2 linked regions of the Streptacidiphilus rugosus AM-16 genome follow. Each later gene encodes a partner of the first gene's protein in a complex. Links are inferred from orthologs where the notes say so. Each region holds a gene or a part of one and is shown on either strand. Other genes may lie near its edges.

What was found.
Region 2: the proteins of rpsG (region 1) and tig are in contact, whole or in part, in a crystal structure (PDB 3GTY), measured with the Thermotoga maritima proteins. The link is inferred for Streptacidiphilus rugosus AM-16 from one-to-one orthologs. Residues at the interface, in WP_004081843.1 of Thermotoga maritima: Lys34, Lys52, Lys55, Glu59, Arg62, Gln63, Glu66, Asn67, Lys69, Val71, Arg95, Ala109, Lys110, Lys111, Gly112, Arg113, Pro114, Glu117, Glu121, Ile124, Ala125, Tyr127, Asn128, Asn129, Thr130, Gly131, Lys135, Asp139, Arg142, Met143; in WP_004081061.1 of Thermotoga maritima: Glu122, Val124, Val129, Leu130, Tyr133, Glu188, Gly259, Ile262, Tyr263, Glu266, Ser270, Glu273, Gln274, Glu277, Arg308, Gln311, Ile312, Ser315, Tyr316, Glu325, Arg329, Arg336, Leu363, Phe366, Trp367, Arg373, Leu377, Arg381, Leu384, Glu387.

What each region holds. Positions count from the first base shown.
Region 1 is NZ_JQMJ01000004.1:3,410,313-3,416,386, forward strand. Bases 3,371-6,074 are described here. They hold rpsG (30S ribosomal protein S7), read right to left. Parts: upstream 5,106-6,074; coding sequence 4,635-5,105; downstream 3,371-4,634. Other genes in these bases: fusA (elongation factor G), read right to left, coding at 3,371-4,592; rpsL (30S ribosomal protein S12), read right to left, coding at 5,109-5,480; BS83_RS24375 (DUF1707 and DUF4190 domain-containing protein), read right to left, coding at 5,807-6,074. Outside these bases: BS83_RS24350 (S53 family peptidase), read right to left, coding at 1-794; tuf (elongation factor Tu), read right to left, coding at 1,141-2,334; more of fusA, read right to left, coding at 2,487-3,370.
Region 2 is NZ_JQMJ01000004.1:2,614,265-2,620,509, forward strand. The notes cover bases 3,371-6,245. They hold tig (trigger factor), read right to left. Parts: upstream 5,571-6,245; coding sequence 4,170-5,570; downstream 3,371-4,169. Other genes in these bases: BS83_RS20965 (ATP-dependent Clp protease proteolytic subunit), read right to left, coding at 3,371-3,886; BS83_RS20985 (hypothetical protein), read right to left, coding at 6,244-6,245. In the rest of the region: BS83_RS45585 (hypothetical protein), read left to right, coding at 1-21; BS83_RS45590 (peptidylprolyl isomerase), read left to right, coding at 132-896; ATP-dependent Clp protease ATP-binding subunit ClpX, read right to left, coding at 964-2,247; BS83_RS20960 (ATP-dependent Clp protease proteolytic subunit), read right to left, coding at 2,529-3,191; more of BS83_RS20965, read right to left, coding at 3,269-3,370. UniProt on the Bacillus subtilis protein: Involved in protein export. Acts as a chaperone by maintaining the newly synthesized protein in an open conformation. Functions as a peptidyl-prolyl cis-trans isomerase.

The sequences.
Region 1 (6,074 bases):
GAGCTGCTGCGGCCGGTCTCGTTCTGGATGGTCTGCTCGACTCCGGCGATGCCGGTGCTGCAGAACTGCGGCCCGGAGTCGCTGGGCGTGACCGCCCGCGCGACGCGCGTGCTCTTGGTCGACTTGCTGACGACGGCGGCGTTCTTGGACGCGCCGACGATGTGGTTGGCGACCGGACGGAAGGTCGCGTCCAGACCGGCGATGCCGGTCAGCTGCGCGGCCACGGCACCGCTGATCTGCGGCGCGGAGGTGTTCAGGAAGCCGGTCGTGCCGTCCTTGAGACGGTACGACGCGAAGCCGGTGTGGAAGGCCTTGGCGGCCTGGCCCACGGTGGTCCTGACCGGGATGGAGAGACGGTCGGCGCTGACCGCGCCGGGGGTGAGACCCTCGGCGCGCAGCGAGGCCTCGACCGCCGCGATGGTCTGCGGGGTGGCCCCGTAGACCTTCCCGAACTGACCCTTCGACAGGTAGTGGTGGTACAGCGGGTTGTGCTTGGTGGTGACCGCCTTGGCGAGGGCCCGCACCTCCGCGGGGTCCCGCGGCTGGAGGTTGACGCTCAGGCGGAGCGCGGTGTCGTCCGACGGCGCGCCGACCTGGACGGCGCCGACCGGGGCCTGCGGGGCGGAACCGACCCGCTGCGGGCTCGCGGAGACCGCGCCCGGCTGGCCCACCGGCGAGGCGTTGGCGGTGGCAAGAGCAAAAGAACCGCCCACCAGGGCGGTGGCCGCGATGGCGGCGGGCAGCCCGAAACGGCGGGCTCGCCGATGCTTGGGCGCGTTGACCTGCAAGGCCATACAGACACTCCTAGGAACTGGGCCGAGGTCCGGTCCAGGGAGGAGGTGTCCGGTGTGCCGCGTCTGGATCACAGCTGCGTCAGCTGTCGCACAGAAACGCGCATCCCCCGTACGAAGAGCCGTTCGGCCAGTCCCCCTCCTGGGTGAACGATGCACCTGTCTATCAGGGATGTGTCATACGTGTGCACGATCAATGGGTGTTCTGTCGCATTTTGACAGCACTGGGCGGGCGCATGTGACGGAAGTCACAGGAGGGCAGAAACGAGCGGACCCCGCTCCCCCGTCCGCGAGGACGGGAGAGCGGGGTCCGAGTGGTACAGGAGTACCTGGCCCGAAGGATCCGGAATTACTTCAGGATCTTGGTGACCTGGCCGGCGCCCACGGTGCGGCCACCCTCACGGATGGCGAACTTGAGGCCCTCCTCCATGGCGATCGGCTGGATCAGCGCGACCGTCATGGCGGTGTTGTCGCCCGGCATGACCATCTCGGTGCCCTCGGGGAGGGTCACGACGCCGGTCACGTCCGTGGTACGGAAGTAGAACTGCGGGCGGTAGTTGTTGAAGAACGGGGTGTGGCGGCCACCCTCGTCCTTCGACAGGATGTAGGCCTGGGCCTCGAAGTCGGTGTGCGGCGTGACCGAACCCGGCTTGATGATGACCTGGCCGCGCTCGACGTCCTCGCGCTTGATGCCACGGAGCAGCAGACCGACGTTCTCACCGGCCTGGCCCTCGTCGAGCAGCTTGCGGAACATCTCGATGCCGGTGACCGTGGTGGTGGTCTTGGTCTCCTTGATGCCGATGATGTCGACAGTCTCGTTGACCTTGAGGACACCACGCTCGATGCGGCCGGTGACGACGGTGCCACGACCGGTGATCGTGAAGACGTCCTCGATCGGCATCAGGAACGGCTTGTCGACGTCGCGGTCCGGGGTCGGGATGGCCTCGTCGACCGCGTGCATCAGGCCGAGGAGCTTCTCGCCCCACTCCTTGTCGCCCTCCAGCGCCTTCAGCGCGGAGACGCGGACGACCGGAAGGTCGTCGCCCGGGAACTCGTACTCGGAGAGCAGCTCGCGGACCTCGAGCTCGACGAGCTCCAGGATCTCCTCGTCGTCCACCATGTCGGCCTTGTTCAGGGCGACGACGATGTAGGGGACGCCGACCTGGCGGGCCAGGAGGACGTGCTCCTTGGTCTGCGGCATCGGGCCGTCGGTGGCGGCCACGACCAGGATCGCGCCGTCCATCTGGGCGGCACCGGTGATCATGTTCTTGATGTAGTCCGCGTGACCGGGGCAGTCGACGTGGGCGTAGTGACGCGCCTCGGTCTGGTACTCGACGTGCGCGATGGAGATGGTGATACCGCGCTGACGCTCCTCCGGCGCCTTGTCGATCTGGTCGAACGGCGTGAAGGGGTTGATGTCCGGGTACGCGTCGTGCAGCACCTTGGTGATCGCGGCAGTCAGGGTGGTCTTGCCGTGGTCAATGTGACCGATGGTGCCGATGTTGACGTGCGGCTTGCTCCGCTCGAACTTGGCCTTAGCCACTTTGGGGTCCTCCTGAGGACAGTTTCTGTACGCCGTTCGACGTCAGGTGGTCTGGTTGGGGGCCGGAGGGGCCCGGGGTTCACCGTTCGGGTGAACCCCAGGACCACCTCCTCACAGCCTAAGGGGTGTTACGTACCGGAATGTTCCGGTCGTCACTCGCCCTTGGCCTTGGCCACGATCTCTTCCGCCACGTTCCGGGGAACCTCGGCGTACGAGTCGAACTGCATGGAGTAGCTGGCACGGCCCGACGTCTTGCTGCGCAGGTCGCCGACGTAGCCGAACATCTCCGACAGCGGGACGAGGGCCTTGACGACCCGGGCGCCGCTCCGCTCCTCCATGGCCTGGATCTGGCCACGGCGGGAGTTGATGTCGCCGATGACATCGCCCATGTAGTCCTCGGGCGTGGTGACCTCGACGGCCATCATCGGCTCGAGCAGCACGGGGGACGCCTTGCGAGCACCCTCCTTGAACGCCATCGAACCGGCGATCTTGAACGCGAGCTCCGAGGAGTCGACGTCGTGCGAAGCACCGTCGAGGAGGATGACCCGGACGCCCTGCAGCGGGTAGCCCGCCAGGACACCGAACTCCATGGCCTCCTGGGCACCGGCGTCGACCGAGGGGATGTACTCCTTCGGCACGCGGCCACCGGTGACCTTGTTGACGAACTCGTAGCCCTCGCCGGACTCCAGCGGCTCGATCGCGATCTGGATCTTCGCGAACTGGCCGGAACCACCGGTCTGCTTCTTGTGCGTGTAGTCGATGCGCTCGACGGCCTTGCGGATCGTCTCGCGGTAGGCGACCTGCGGCTTGCCGACGTTCGCCTCGACCTTGAACTCACGACGCATACGGTCGACCAGCACCTCGAGGTGCAGCTCGCCCATACCGGCGATGATGGTCTGGCCGGTCTCCTCGTCCGTGTTGACCTGGAAGGAGGGGTCCTCCTCCGCGAGACGCTGGATGGCGACACCCAGCTTCTCCTGGTCGCCCTTGGACTTGGGCTCGATCGCGACGCGGATGACCGGGGCCGGGAAGTCCATGGACTCCAGGATGACCGGGTTCTTGTCGTCGCTCAGCGTCTCACCGGTGGTGGTCTGCTTGAGACCCATCACGGCGATGATGTCGCCGGCGCCCACCGAGTCGATCTCCTCACGCTTGTTCGCGTGCATGCGGTAGATCTTGCCGATGCGCTCCTTCTTGCCCTTGACCGAGTTGAGCACCTGGGTGCCCGCCTCGAGGCGGCCGGAGTACACGCGGACGAAGGTGAGCTTGCCCAGGTGCGGGTCAGACATGATCTTGAACGCCAGCGCGGACAGCGGCTCGTCGTCGGACGCCTTGCGGGCGATCTCGACGGACTCGTCGCCCGGCTTGTGGCCGATGATGCTCTCGACGTCGAGCGGCGAGGGCAGGTACTTCACGACCGCGTCGAGCAGGGGCTGGACGCCCTTGTTCTTGAACGCGGTGCCGCAGAAGACCGGCGTGAAGTTGCTGGCGAGCGTGCCGCGACGGATGCCGGCGATGAGCTGGTCCTCGGTGGGCTCCTGGCCCTCGAGGAAGAGCTCCATCAGCTCGTCGTCGCCCTCCGCGGAGGTCTCGAGCAGCTTGGCCCGGTACTCCTCGGCGAGCTCGGTGTGCGTGGCCGGGATGTCGACGACGTCGTACATCTCGCCCTTGGTGGCCTCGGCGGACCAGACCAGCGCCTTCATCTTCACCAGGTCGACGACACCGGTGAAGTCCGACTCGGCGCCGATCGGCAGCTGCATGACCAGCGGGGTCGCGCCCAGGCGGTCGACGATGGAGTCGACGCAGCGGAAGAACTCCGCGCCGGTGCGGTCCAGCTTGTTGACGAAGCAGATGCGCGGGACGCCGTAACGGTCGGCCTGACGCCACACCGTCTCGGACTGGGGCTCGACACCGGCGACACCGTCGAACACCGTCACGGCGCCGTCGAGGACGCGGAGCGAACGCTCCACCTCGACGGTGAAGTCGACGTGACCCGGGGTGTCGATGATGTTGATGGTGTTGTCGACGCCGTCGACCGTCCAGTGGCAGGTCGTCGCGGCCGACGTGATCGTGATGCCGCGCTCCTGCTCCTGCTCCATCCAGTCCATGGTGGCAGCGCCGTCGTGGACCTCACCGATCTTGTACGAGACACCGGTGTAGAACAGGATGCGCTCGGTCGTGGTGGTCTTGCCCGCGTCGATGTGCGCCATGATCCCGATGTTGCGGGTCCTGGCCAGGTCAAGGGAGGTTGCAGCCATGGTGGCTCAGCTCTCTCAATCGTGTTTCGAAGGGGGTACGGACTACCAGCGGTAGTGCGCGAAGGCCTTGTTGGACTCGGCCATCTTGTGGGTGTCCTCGCGACGCTTCACGGAGGCGCCCAGACCGTTGCTCGCGTCCAGGATCTCGTTGAGCAGACGCTCGGTCATGGTCTTCTCGCGACGGGCGCGGGAGTAGCCGACGAGCCAGCGCAGGGCCAGCGTGTTGGCGCGGCCGGGCTTGACCTCGACCGGCACCTGGTAGGTCGCGCCACCGACGCGGCGGGACTTGACCTCGAGAGTCGGCTTGACGTTCTCCAGGGCGCGCTTGAGCGCGACCACCGGGTCGTTGCCGGTCTTCTCGCGGACGCCCTCGAGGGCGCCGTACACGATGCGCTCGGCGGTGGAGCGCTTGCCGTGCAGGAGGATCTTGTTGACGAGCTGGGTCACCACAGGGGAGCCGTAAACCGGGTCGATGATGACCGGGCGCTTCGGGGCAGGGCCCTTACGAGGCATTTTTTACTTCTCCTTCTTGGCGCCGTAGCGGCTGCGGGCCTGCTTGCGGTTCTTCACACCCTGGGTGTCGAGAGAGCCGCGGATGATCTTGTAACGCACACCCGGCAGGTCCTTCACACGACCGCCACGCACGAGCACGATGGAGTGCTCCTGCAGGTTGTGGCCCTCGCCCGGAATGTAGGCGGTGACCTCGATCCCGCTGGTGAGGCGCACACGGGCGACCTTACGCAGAGCCGAGTTCGGCTTCTTCGGGGTGGTCGTGTACACACGCGTGCAGACGCCGCGGCGCTGGGGCGAACCCTTCAGTGCGGGCGTCTTGTTCTTCTCGACCTTGTCCTGCCGGCCCTTTCGGACCAGCTGCTGGATCGTAGGCACCGTATCTCCGATTCTCTGTGCCAAGGCTGGTGAAACTAACCTGGTGCGTCACGCGCCGACTCCCCGACCCACGCGGTCGGGTGTGTCGGGCACCTTGCACGTCCCCGAACTGGCGAAGCTCGGATGTGTGGAAGCGCGGTATCCCATGGCGCGGCGGCCAGAATGCACGCACGCGCGAGAGACCCGGGGACACCCCAGGCACAAGGTCAGAGCGTACCTAGCGCAAAGGCGCGGGTCAAAACAAATGCGTGTGGACCCAAGGCGCGACTGTCAAGCCACTGGGCCGAATGGGTGAGCGGACGGCGGCGGACCGCCGGGACGATCTCTCAGGGACCGACCGGACCGCTCCCCGCGACGATTCCGAACAGGAAGATCAGCACCCACAGCACGGAACCGAGACTGCCGAGGACGATACCCGCCGTGGCCATGCCCTGGCCGTCCTCGTCCCGGTCGCGCAGCTGCCGTTTGGCGATCACGCCGCAGATCACCGCCGGCACACCGGACAGCCCCGCGGTGAAGACCTGGGCCAGTCCGAGCAGCAGCGCCGCGACCGACGCGCCGTTGGTGCGTCGCCGCACCGGCGGCCACGGGGGC
Region 2 (6,245 bases), 800 kb from region 1 along the record:
CAGATGGAGGTCAAGAAGTAGCACCGGCCGGGTCCGCCCGCCGCGCCTGCCACGTGCCCCGTCGCCCCACCGGTCACACTTGTGTGCTGACAGCGGTAGGCAACGGGGCACGAGTGCATGAGGAGCAAAGGGTGAGCGAGGACCCGGGCGCGGCGCGGCGGGCGCGGATCGAGGCGCTGCGCGCCCAGGAGGCGGCCAAGGCGCGGAAACGGAAGTTGCTGGCCTGGGGCGGCGGCGTGCTGGTGCTCGCCCTGGTCGTCGGCGCGGTGCTGTGGGCGACGCTGGGCAACTCGTCGAGCGGGTCGTCGGCGTCCGGGGCGTTCTGCGGGAACGTGGCCTCCGGAAGCCCCAACAACAAGCAGTGGGCGGGCCCGCCGGCGATGACCATCGACCCCGCGGCGAAGTACTCCGCGACGCTGAAGACCTCCTGCGGTGACATCGGCATCGCGCTGGACGCCAAGAACGCGCCGAAGACGGTCAACAACTTCGTCTTCCTGGCGCAGCAGAACTACTTCGACCACACCAAGTGCCACCGGCTGACCACCTCCGGCATCTACGTGCTGCAGTGCGGCGACCCGACGGCGACCGGCAGCGGCGGCCCCGGCTACAAGTTCGACGACGAGTACCTGAACGACCCGGCGATCAAGACCGGGGTCTACCCGGCGGGCACCGTGGCGATGGCCAACTCCGGCCCGAACACCAACGGTTCACAGTTCTTCCTGGTCTACAAGGACAGCCGGCTCTCGCCGAACTACACGCCCTTCGGGAAGATCACCTCGGGCCTGGACATCCTGGAGCACATCGCCGCGGACGGCGACGACAGCTCCAACGGCACCGGCGACGGCAAGCCCAACGACAACGTCGTGATCAACTCGGTTCCGGTGACCAAGGAATGAGAAAGAGGGGGTGCGGGGCCGAGGCCCCGCACCCCCTCCGGCGTTCCTTCACCAGGGGCTCTGCGCCCTACGCGCTCTTGTCCCTGCGCTCACGCTGGCCGCGGATGTCGCGCGGGACCAGGGTCGGGTTGACGTGCTCCAGGACCACGTTCTCGTCGACGACCACGCGGGCGACGTCCTTGCGCGAGGGAACCTCGTACATCACGGACATCAGCACCTCCTCCATGATCGCGCGCAGACCGCGGGCGCCGGTGGAGCGCTTGATCGCCTGGTCGGCGATGGCGTCGAGCGCCTCGGCGGTGAACTCCAGCTCCACACCGTCCAGCTCGAACAGCCGCCGGTACTGCTTGACCAGCGCGTTCTTCGGCTCGGTGAGGATCTGCAGCAGCGCGTCCCGGTCCAGGTTGTGGACGGAGGTGATCACCGGCAGACGGCCGATGAACTCGGGGATCATGCCGAACTTGACCAGGTCCTCCGGCATGACCTCGCGGAACATGTCGCTGGAGTCGATCTCGTGCTTGGAGCGGATCTGGGCGCCGAAGCCGATGCCCTTCTTGCCCGCGCGACCCTCGATGATGCGCTCCAGGCCGGAGAAGGCACCGCCCACGATGAACAGCACGTTCGTCGTGTCGATCTGGATGAACTCCTGGTGCGGGTGCTTGCGCCCGCCCTGCGGTGGCACCGAGGCGGTGGTGCCCTCCAGGATCTTCAGCAGCGCCTGCTGCACGCCCTCGCCGGAGACGTCACGCGTGATCGACGGGTTCTCGCTCTTGCGGGCGACCTTGTCGATCTCGTCGATGTAGATGATCCCGGTCTCGGCCTTCTTGACGTCGTAGTCCGCCGCCTGGATCAGCTTGAGCAGGATGTTCTCGACGTCCTCGCCGACGTAACCGGCCTCGGTCAGCGCCGTGGCGTCCGCGATGGCGAACGGCACGTTCAGCATCCGGGCCAGGGTCTGCGCCAGCAGCGTCTTGCCGGAGCCCGTGGGGCCCAGCAGCAGGATGTTGGACTTGGCGAGCTCGATGCCCTCGTCACGGCCGTGCTTGCCGTTCTCGCCGGCCTGGACGCGCTTGTAGTGGTTGTAGACCGCCACGGACAGCGCCTTCTTGGCGGTCTCCTGGCCGACCACGTAGCCGTCGAGGAACTCGTAGATCTCGCGGGGCTTGGGCAGCTCCTCGAAGCGAACCTCCGAGGTCTCCGCCAGTTCCTCTTCGATGATCTCGTTGCACAGGTCGATGCACTCGTCGCAGATGTACACGCCGGGCCCGGCAATGAGCTTCTTCACCTGCTTCTGGCTCTTGCCGCAGAACGAGCACTTGAGCAGGTCGCCACCGTCACCGATGCGTGCCACGAGGTGCTTCCCCTTCGCCAAAGGCTCCCTTGGGGGGTGGAGCCTGGTGCTTGGTATCCGACGGTACTCCGTCAGGACTCCCGATTCGCCGTGTTCGGCGGTCTTCCCGCTTCCGCCCTGGGCGAATATGCGAATCCGAATCGGCCGGAACGATACGTCGGTACTGACGATGGTGCCAGGCGTCGCCCCCGGCTCCAAGAGCCGGGGGCGTTCTGACTGCGTGGTGCTGGTCTCAGCAGCGCGGGCGCGCCGCCCTCACGGGACGGTCCCGCCCGGACCGCTCAGTCCAGCTGCGAGGTCTTGCGGGTGGAGATGATCTGGTCGATGAAGCCGTAGTTCAGCGCCTCCTCGGCCGTGAGGATCTTGTCGCGCTCGATGTCCTCGCTGATCTCCTGCTGGCTCTTGTGGGAGTGCTTGGAGAGCAGCTCCTCCAGCAGTTCGCGCATGCGCTGGATCTCGTGCGCCTGGATCTCCAGGTCGGAGACCTGGCCGCGGCCCGTCTCGGTGTAGGGCTGGTGGATCAGCACGCGGGCGTTCGGCAGCGCCATGCGCTTGCCCGGCGTGCCGGCGGCCAGCAGCACGGCGGCGGCGGAGGCCGCCTGGCCCATGCAGACCGTCTGGATGTCGGGCTTGACGAACTGCATGGTGTCGTAGATCGCCGTGAGCGCGGTGAAGGAGCCGCCGGGCGAGTTGATGTACATGGAGATGTCCCGGTCGGGGTCCATCGACTCCAGGCAGATCAGCTGCGCCATGATGTCGTTCGCGGAGGCGTCGTCGACCTGGGTGCCCAGGAAGATGATGCGCTCCTCGAAGAGCTTCGCGTACGGGTTGTACTCACGGAAGCCCTGGGAGGTGCGCTCCACGAAGGTGGGCAGGATGTAGCGGCCCTCGGCGCGCATGTTCTCCAGGCGCCCCTGCGCGCTGGACAGGCTGGGGATGTTCATCGGGATCTTCCGTCCTCCGGAACGAACGAACGTGGGTGTGGTCGGTGCTCGCGACGTGAGCGGGCTCGTGCTGCCGCTCAGGCGCCCGTGCCGCCGCCGCCGGGGACGTCCGCGGCGCTGTGCATGATGTTGTCGATGAGGCCGTACTCCTTGGCCTCCTGCGGCGTGAACCAGCGGTCACGGTCGGAGTCCGCGGTGATCTGCTCCGTCGTCTGGCCGCTGTGCTGGCCGATGAGTTCGGCCATGCGGTGCTTGAGCCGCACCAGCTGCTGGGCCTGGATCCGGATGTCGGTGGCGGAGCCGCCGAGACCGGCCGAGGGCTGGTGCATCAGGATCTCGGCGTTCGGCAGCGCGAAGCGCTTGCCCTTCGCGCCGGCGGTGAGCAGGAACTGGCCCATCGAGGCCGCCATGCCCATCGCGATGGTGACCACGTCGTTCTTGATGTACTGCATGGTGTCGTAGATCGCCATGCCGGCGGTGACCGAGCCGCCAGGGGAGTTGATGTAGAGGAAGATGTCCTTTTCCGGGTCGGCCGCGAGCAGCAGCAGCTGCGCGGTGATCCGGTTGGCGATGTCGTCGTCGACCTGCTGGCCGAGGAAGATGATGCGCTCGTTGAGCAGACGGTTGTAGACCTGGTCTCCCAGACCGCCGCCACCGATTTCGCCGGCGGCACGGGGAGTCACAAGACCGGGCATCGAGATCTGCGGAATCGTCACGTATCCACCTGCTCGTTGTTGACACGACGGCTGGTCGTCGAAGGCCGCCGTCACAGCGTTTCCACCGACCCTAACGCGCGGGCCTGGCCAGGCCATCCCTCACACCGACCTGTTCGCTTTGAGCGTCACGTGCACGGACGGTGGGCGATCTTCGCGGGAATCACGGCGGTCACGGCGGAGCGACGCCGCAGGGCCCGGACCGCGTGAAGCGGTCCGGGCCCTGCACCGTTCAGAACTGCGCACCCGTGGGGACGCGGGAGGCTCAGGCCTCCGTGGTCTCCTCGACGGCCTCGACCGTCTCGGTGGCCTCGGCGGACTCGGTGGTCTCGTCCTCGTCCTCGTCGTCGGAGAAGTCCACGACGTTGCCCTCGGTGTCGACGACCTTGGCGGCCTCGACGACGGCCGCGAGCGCCTTTCCGCGGACGACCTCACCGACGAGCAGCGGCACCTGGCCGCCCTCGACGACCTGCTGGGCGAACTGGTCCGGCGTCATGCCGGAACCGGCGGCGCGGCGCAGCAGGTGCTCGGTGAGCTCCTCCTGGGAGACGCCCAGCTCCTCCTTGGCCGCAATGGCGTCCAGCACGAACTGGGTCTTGATGCCCTTCTTGGCCTGCTCGTCGAGCTCGGCGTCGAAGGACTCGGCGGTCTTGTCCTGCAGCTTCAGCCAGCCGTCGAGGTCCAGGCCCATCTGCGGGAGCTGGTGGTGCTCGAGGTTGTGCTTGCGGGTCTGGACCTCGTCCGCGAGCAGCTTCTCCGGGTACGGCATGTCGACCTGCTCGAGGAGCGCGTCGAGGACCTTCTCCTGGGCCTGGGTGGCCTGGTCGAACTCCTTCATGCGGGCGAGCCGCTTGCGGGAGTCGTCCTTCAGCTCGTCCAGGGTGTCGAACTCGCTCGCCATCTGGGCGAACTCGTCGTCCAGGGTCGGGAGCTCCTTCTCCTGCACCGCGGTGACCGTGACGGTGACCTCGGAGTCCTTGCCCGCGGCGCTGCCGCCCTTGAGCTCGGTGGTGAAGGTGGCGCTGCCGCCGGCCTCCAGGCCGATGACGGCGTCGTCGATGCCGTCGAGCAGACGGCCGGAGCCGATCTCGTAGGTGACGCCGGTGGCGGTGCCGTCCTCGGGGACCTCACCGTCGACCTTGGCCTCGAGGTCCACCACGACGATGTCGCCGGCGGCCGCGGCACGCTCGACGGCGTTCACCGAGGCGAAGCGCTCGCGCAGCTGCTCCAGGCTCTTCTCGACGTCCTCGTCGGTGACCTCGATCGGGTCGACGGTCACCTCGATGGCGGCGAAGTCGGGGAGGGTGATCTCCGGACGGATGTCCACCTCGGCGGTGAACTTCAGGTCGCCGCCGTCGACGAGCGTCTCGACGCCCTCGATCTCGGTGATCTCCGGCTGGCCGAGGACGTCGATCTTGCCCTCTTCCACGGCCTGGCCGTAGAAGCGCGGCAGCGCGTCGTTGACGGCCTCCTCCAGCACGGCGCCGCGGCCGAAACGCTGGTCGATGACGCGAGCCGGGATCTTGCCCTTGCGGAAACCCGGAACCGTGACCTGCTGGTTGATCTTCTTGTACGCCGCGTCGAGGCTGGGCTTGAGCTCCTCGAAGGGCACCTCGACGGTGAGTCGAACCCGGGTCGGGTTCAGAGTCTCCACGGCGCTCTTCACGGTTGGGTCTCCTTGGGGGCTTTACGGTCGGTTGTCCGCCACGAGCCCGGTCTTCGGGCACGCGGCGAGACGGGTGATGCGTCCTGAGTGACTATCGCCCGCCGGGCAGGTGGGGCCTTGGCCGCCCCCGCGATCACACTTGCGTGCGCTGCGGGAGGCACGTGCGCAGACGCCACCAGCGACCCATCCTACCGGTACCACAATCTGCCTTCGCCCCGTCGGGCGGACACGGCGTCCGTGCAGGTCAGAACGGCACTGCTCGCGCATGATCGCGCCACGGTCGCGCTTGGCTGGTCGGGGTGACCGGATTCGAACCGACGACCTTCCGCTCCCAAAGCGGACGCGCTACCAAACTGCGCCACACCCCGTTCGTCTGGCGAGACGTAGCGTACATGCTCCCCCAGGCCCGCCCGAGCGAATTCCGCCGACCGACACCACCGGACACCCGCAGCTCAAGCGGTGTGCGCACACGCCCCCGCGTCCGCTACCCTGATCCCCGAACACCCCCTGCGGGCGTAGCTCAATGGTAGAGCCCTAGTCTTCCAAACTAGCTACGCGGGTTCGATTCCCGTCGCCCGCTCGTACGCCGAAGGCCCAGGCCAGGGACATGATCCCCAGCCTGGGCCTTTCGCGTTCCAGGGGCGCTGACGCGCCCGTTGCCCGGGAGCAGGGGTC